Regions from separate parts of the Paenibacillus albicereus genome, predicted to be linked through region 3. Evidence: riboswitches for the same ligand, from Rfam matches in the RefSeq annotation. Region 3 holds a riboswitch; each other region holds the start of a gene.
The links. Region 3 has a riboswitch for thiamine pyrophosphate ahead of HGI30_RS01865 (ECF transporter S component). Riboswitches for the same ligand answer to the same signal wherever they lie in the genome.
Positions count from the first base shown of each region.

Region 1: linked by a shared signal. The riboswitch ahead of HGI30_RS12720 (ABC transporter substrate-binding protein) and the one ahead of HGI30_RS01865 (ECF transporter S component) in region 3 are both predicted to bind thiamine pyrophosphate.
Region 2: linked by a shared signal. The riboswitch ahead of thiC (phosphomethylpyrimidine synthase ThiC) and the one ahead of HGI30_RS01865 (ECF transporter S component) in region 3 are both predicted to bind thiamine pyrophosphate.

Region 1 is NZ_CP051428.1:2,860,457-2,862,717, forward strand. Features, by position in the region: gene HGI30_RS12720 (ABC transporter substrate-binding protein) at 1-876, opposite strand, end outside; TPP riboswitch at 1,056-1,163, opposite strand; gene HGI30_RS12725 (GerAB/ArcD/ProY family transporter) at 1,305-2,261, opposite strand, start outside.
Region 2 is NZ_CP051428.1:1,703,089-1,705,349, forward strand. Features, by position in the region: gene HGI30_RS07425 (hypothetical protein) at 76-240, shown strand; TPP riboswitch at 335-438, shown strand; gene thiC (phosphomethylpyrimidine synthase ThiC) at 809-2,261, shown strand, end outside.
Region 3 is NZ_CP051428.1:410,240-412,500, forward strand. Features, by position in the region: gene HGI30_RS01860 (ABC transporter ATP-binding protein) at 1-619, opposite strand, end outside; gene HGI30_RS01865 (ECF transporter S component) at 624-1,241, opposite strand; TPP riboswitch at 1,502-1,611, opposite strand; gene HGI30_RS01870 (aldo/keto reductase) at 1,763-2,261, shown strand, end outside.

The sequences.
Region 1 (2,261 bases), 2.5 Mb from region 3:
CTTGGGACTCAGCCACTTCTGGCTGGCGCGCACGAGCTCCGGATTCAGGTCGGGCACGGCCGCGATCAGCACATCCGCCGCTCCCTCGGGATCGCGGATCGCCTCCTCGTAGCCTTCCGAAGCGCCGGCGACGAACGCGCGCACCAGCTCCGGCTGCTCGGCGATCAGCTTCTCGCTCGTCTGCAACAGCGGCGTATAGTAGTCGAGCTTGTCGCTGTAGTCGGTCAGATACACCATGTTCAGCTGCTCGCCGCGAAGCTCCGCCTCGACGCCCGTCCACCCGTAGAAAATCCAGGCGAAGTCGATGTCGCGCTTGACGGCGGTGAAGAAGTCGGCGTTGCCCATGTTGACGATCCTGACCTTCCCGACTTCCGCCTGCTGCTCCTGCATGAGCGAGGCGAGCACCTCCTGCTCGACCGGCGCTCCCCAGCCGCCGTACGTCTTGCCTTCGAAGTCCTTCGGCTCCTTGATTCCTTTGTCCGCCGGCGAGGCGAACCCCGACGTATTGTGCTGGATGACCGCCGCGACCGAGACGAGCGGCAGCTCCTGCGTGCGCGCCAGCGTCAAGTTCTCCTGGTAGCCGACGCCGAACTGCGCCTCTCCCTTGGCGACGAGCGTGTCGGCGGCCGTCCCCTCCGGCGGCTGCACGATCTCGACGTCCAGGCCATGCTCCTTGAAATAGCCCTTGTCGCGCGCCACATACAGTCCCGTATGATTCGTGTTCGGCGTCCAGTCGAGCACGACCTTCACCTTTTGCAGCGGCGCGTCCGTCGCCGCCGCTCCGCCGTTCTCCTCGGCCGTGCCGCCGCAGCCGGCCAGCCCGATCGCCAGCGCCGCCGCCAGCACGCCGCTTGTCCATCTGTTCCTGTTCCCCATTGCTCTCCCCTGCTTTCTTCTCTCGATCCGCTTCGCCTGGGTTCGCGGTCCGCCTTCCCTTCCTCCGCGCACCTGAGCCCGTCCAACGAAAAAAGACGCCTCCCCCAAGGAAGACGTCATGATGTCATGGCAGATCGCGCTGGGACCTCGGCAAGCTCCCCCAAGGGGCTTGCCGCCGGTCAGGCGGCTGCATACGGTTCCTACGCTGGCATTATCCAGATCAGGTGTACGGGTCGGGATGCTTCTCCCCTCTCAGCCGGCGTGCGCCAGCTCCCCAGCTATGCGGTTGTCAATAGAGCCATTATAGCAGAGAGCGGGCCGATTGCAACCGGATTGTCGAACGATGGCGAAGCTCGGAGCGAAAAAGCGGAAGCCGCCGAATCCTTCGTTCGGCGGCTTGGTCGCGGTTCGCGCTTTCGACCGGAGCTTCATGCGGACGGCTGCGCCCGGGGAGCAGGCTCCGCTCCGCCCTGCCCTTCTCCGGCTTTCTTTTTCCGCTGCCGCTCGGCCTTGCGCTTCACCCAGCCGACGCCAGTCAGCAGCATGATCCCCGGCAGCACGAGCTGATAGAACGGCGTCAGCTTGAGTCCGAGCTCCAGGCCGAGCCATAGATGGAACGTATTCGTCGGTTCAAGAAAAGAGGTCCCGTAGATGAGGGCGCCGAGCCCGATCGCGCCGGCAGGCAGCGGCAAGCGGCAGGCCGAGCGCAGCAGCAGCGCGGAGGCCAGATACAGCGCGGATATTTTGACGTAGAGCCCGATGTAGAGCAGCAGCGTCACCAGGATGTCCAGCCGTTCGATGAAGTTCGCCAGCCGAATCAGCTCGACCGCCTCCAGCGTCGGCAACGCCTTGATCGACGCCATGGCCGGGCCGAGCACCATCATGATGACGGCATTGACCGCGATCAGGAAGATGGCGACGAGCCCGTATGCGGCATAACTGGCCGCCCCGGTCTGCTTGTTGGCCGCCGCGTATTTCCAGAAGACGAGCAGCACGATCGTCTGGCTGAACGGAAAGGCGATCAGGTTCGGAAACGCCGCCTGCAGCACCGGCATCGGTCCATGCTCCAGCACCGGCCTTAGCCGGTCCGGATCGATCCGGCCCGAGGCCAGCAGCAGCACGAGCAGCAGCATGTAGCTTCCGGCGAGCACCGGCAGCAGCACTTGCGCGATCCGAAAGAACGTATCGACCCCTTTGGTGACCGTATAGAAGCCGATCCCGACGATGAGCAGCATCGTGCACCAGAGCGGCGTCTCCGGGAGCAGCGTCATCGCCGTCAGCTCGCCGAAATCGCGGACGTTGCGCATCGACTCGTAGGCGATCAGCAGCGCGAATGCGATGCCGAGCAGCGTGCCCAACGCCTTGCCGAAATGAAGCTTGAACAA
Region 2 (2,261 bases), 1.3 Mb from region 3:
AATGAAATATAGTAATCAATTATAGTAATCAATTATAGTAATCAAATATGGTCGTTTAAAGAAGATATATTACAAGTGAGAGATCATGATGAGTGGATTGTGTTGGATTTAGGCTGGTATCCTGAATTTAATCTAGATGATGGTTCATTTAAATTAGTTGTAGTTAAAAGCAATGATTGGTTGAATCCATTGTATGAAAACAGAACCAAAGATATTGAAATTGTAATTGAATATATTTAAAAAAAGCGATTGATTTTGCGGAAAACTGTTCGCCTTAGATTAATATCGTATAAACTTGACACCCCCTCCTCTCCCGTCGTATAGTCAGAACCAAGATATCCACTAGGGGCGCCCGCGAGGGCTGAGATAAAGCGAAGCTTTGGTCCCTTCGAACCTGATCTGGGTCATGCCAGCGTAGGAAAGTGGTCGAATCGCGCAACGTTTGTATCGGTCTGCGTCCGTTCGCCGCTTCCTGTCCGGGGAGGCGGCTTTTTTGCGCCCTGCCAAGCGGATGGGGAGGAGGCGAGGACGTTCGGATAAGAAGGATAGAGGCTGAAAAGACAAGGGCGGCCCGGTCGGAATGCTTCGCCGGCTGCCTTGCGTCGAAGGCGCGGGAAGCACTCCCGTGCAGACTGCTCCCTCCTGAACCCTTCTCCGAAGCTCCCCCAACCTGGCGGCTGGCGCAGACCGAGCCAAGCCCCGCCGTCCCGGCTCGCAATGAGCCGTCACGGAACGATGCGCAGCCCGACTTCTTTGCTCTCTAGCCTCCTAGCGGATATTCCACAACCGCGAGGAGGTTTTTTTTGATATGCCCATCTTGACGAAGCCGCTGCCGGGAAGTCGCAAGGCGTACATAGAAGGAACGACGCCGGGCGTGCGCGTGCCGGTGCGCGAGATCGCGCTGACGGACAGCGACGTGCGCGGACGGCAGGTGCCGAACGAGCCGGTGCGCGTATACGATTCCAGCGGGCCGTATACGGACGAGAGCTATGTCGCGGACATCCGGCGCGGTCTGCCCGCCCAGAGAGAGAGCTGGATCGAGGAGCGGGGCGACACGGAAGCCTACGAGGGCCGCGAGGTGCGGCCGGAGGACAACGGCTTCCTCGATGCGGAAAAGGCGGCGGCGAAAGGAGCGGAGCTGTTCCCGCCGACCGGCCGCCAGCCGCTGCGGGCCAAGCCCGGCCGCAACGTGACGCAGCTGCATTACGCGCGGCGCGGCATCGTGACGCCGGAGATGGAATTCATCGCCCTCCGCGAGGGGATGGAGCCGGAGTTCGTGCGCAGCGAGGTGGCCGCCGGCCGCGCGATCATCCCCGCCAACATCAACCACCCGGAGATCGAGCCGATGATTATCGGGCGGAACTTTCATGTGAAGATCAACGCCAACATCGGCAACTCCGCCGTCGCCTCCTCGATCGAGGAGGAGGTCGAGAAGATGACGTGGGCGACGCGCTGGGGCGCGGACACGATCATGGACCTGTCCACCGGCAAGAACATCCACACGACGCGCGAATGGATCGTCCGCAACTCGCCCGTCCCGGTCGGCACGGTGCCGATCTACCAGGCGCTGGAGAAGGTGAACGGCAAGGCGGAGGACCTGAGCTGGGAGGTGTTCCGCGATACGCTCATCGAGCAGGCGGAGCAGGGCGTCGACTATTTCACGATCCATGCGGGCGTGCTGCTGCGCTACGTGCCGCTGACGGCGAAGCGCGTGACGGGCATCGTCAGCCGGGGCGGCTCGATTCTGGCGGCGTGGTGCCTCGCCCATCATCGGGAGAACTTCCTGTACACGCATTTCGAGGAAATCTGCGAGATCATGAAAGCGTACGACGTCAGCTTCTCGCTCGGCGACGGCCTCCGTCCCGGCTCGATCGCCGACGCCAACGACGAGGCGCAGTTCGCGGAGCTGGACACGCTCGGCGAGCTGACGAAGATCGCCTGGAAGCACGACGTGCAGGTGATGATCGAAGGCCCCGGCCACGTGCCGATGCATCTCATCAAGGAGAACATGGACCGCCAGCTCGCGGTGTGCGACGAGGCGCCTTTCTACACGCTCGGTCCGCTGACGACGGACATCGCGCCGGGCTACGACCATATCACGAGCGCGATAGGGGCGGCGATGATCGGCTGGTTCGGGACGGCGATGCTGTGCTACGTGACGCCGAAGGAGCATCTGGGCCTGCCGAACAAGGAGGATGTGAAGGAAGGCGTCATCACCTACAAGATCGCCGCCCATGCGGCCGATCTGGCCAAGGGCCATC
Region 3 (2,261 bases):
CCAGCATCGAGGCGACGGCGAGCCGCTGCTTCATCCCTTGGGACATCGCCGAGATGGCCGTATGCGGATCGGGCAGGACGAGACCGGCCTGCGCCAGGCACGCCGCGATCCGTCCCGGCATCTCCTGGCGGGGCACGGCTTGGTTTTCCAGCGCGAACGCGATCTCCTCGTCCGCATAAGGCATGCAGAATTGCGCCTCCGGATCCTGAAAGACGTAGCCCGGCCGCTCCGGCACGACGAGCCGCTCGGCCTTGAGCGGAATCGGGATCGCCGAGGGCACGAGGCCGCCGAGCACCTGCAGCAGCGTCGACTTGCCGCAGCCGCTCGGTCCGAGCAGCAGCACCTTCTCGCCGCGCCGGATCGTCACGTCGAGGTCGCGGAACAGCAGCGGCGCGTCCTCGCCGGGGTACTTGAGCCGCAGGCGGATCGCCTCGGCCGCGACCGGTGCGTCCGGGGCGTCCGAGGCGCAGCCTCCGGCAGCCGCTTCAGCTGCTTCCGCCCACCGTGGGGTGCGACCGGCAGCGGCGTTGCGATCAAGCGCCGGGCCCGCAGCCGCTCCGGCTACGCTTATCCGCGCCTCGCTCTGCGAAGCTGCCTCGCGCCTAGTCCTGAAGGGCATCGCCTCAGCCCTCCAGCGCGTCGTAGTCCTTGGCGGAAGCCGGACGCAGCAGGCTCGTCACGCCGGTGCGCTCGAGCGCGCGGGCCAGCGCCCAGGCGAACAGGCCGGCGATGACGATGCTGCCGAGCAGCCGCATCGAGACGAACAGCGCGTAGTTCCAGAACGCGAGCTGGTCGATGTAGCCGTAGTAGCGGTCGATGAAGATCGAGGCGACGGCGGCACCGATGGAGGCGAGCACGGCGACGATCGGACCGGCCTTGCGGTACAGGAACAACGCGAAGAACAGCTCGGCGCCGAGGCCCTGGAACAGGCCGTACCAGAGCGTCGAGATGCCCCACGATCCGCCGAGGAACGCCTCGATCGCGGCGGCGGAGACTTCCGCCAGGATGGCCACGCCGGGCTTGCGGATGAGCAGGAAGGCGAACGTGCCGGCCATGAACCACATGCCGTAGCTGAGCTGCTCGGCGTGCAGGCCGAGCGGCTTGAGGACGTCGTACATCGGGCCCCAGACCTTGTAGACGAGGCCGAAGACGACCGAGATGACGATCGTGACGAGGATGTCGGCGAGAGTGAGGCGATGGCCGGAGCGCGGCCGGCGGCGGGACGGGGTTGCGGTGGACATGGGAGGATCAGCTTCCTTTCGAATGGGGAGTCGATCTCTCACAGCGGCATGATCCCGGGGCGGCTGCCCGCAGGCGGATACGAAAAAAGCCCGCCGGACAGCCGGCGGGCAGATGGAATCGGACAAGCGCGCGTGCGTCCCCTGCGGCGGCGGGCCGCAGGGACTCGGCCGGCCTGCGCGCGGCAGGCCGGTCGGGAAAGGATTGCCCGCCCGAGTGGAGCGGAGGACGGATGTCCTCCGAACGGACGGGGCCTTGCCCGAGTGGCGCGATGCATTCTCTCTACGCTGGCATTACCCAGATCAGATCAATGGTCAGCGGCATGCGGCCGCAGTCTCAGCCCGACTTCATCGAGCCCCCATGCATGCTATGAAAGTGCTCTTACTATACCTTGGAAAATCCGGTTCGGCAATAGGAAAAGAAGCGGCGAGGGCCGACGGGGGCGCGGAAGGGGCCGCGGCCCCAAGCTCGGTTGCATCCGCTTTCCGGGGCGGGTAAGCTGGAGGAAAGGAGGGATTGTTCAATGAACTATCGACGCTTGGGCAAGACGGAGCTGAACGTGTCGGTCGTCGGCATCGGCACCTGGCAATTCGGCGGGGAATGGGGCATGGACTTCTCGCAGGACGAGGTCGACGCGATCCTCGACAAGGGCGCGGAGCTCGGCATCAACCTGATCGACACGGCGGAATGCTACGGGGACCATCTGTCGGAGCAGCTCATCGGGGGGTACTTGAGCCGCCGCAAGCGCGAGGACTGGATCGTCGCCACGAAGTTCGGCCATCATTTCCATGAGCGGTTCAAGCGGACCGACGTGTACGGGGCGGGGGACGTCGTGCGCCAGCTGGACGCCTCGCTGAAGGCGCTGCGGACCGACTACGTGGACCTGTACCAGTTCCATTCGGGCCCGGACGCGGCGTTCGACAACGACGACCTGTGGACGGCGCTGGACAAGCAGGTGCAGGCCGGCAAGATCCGCCATCTGGGCACCTCCATCGGCAGCAACGACAATCTCCACCAGACGG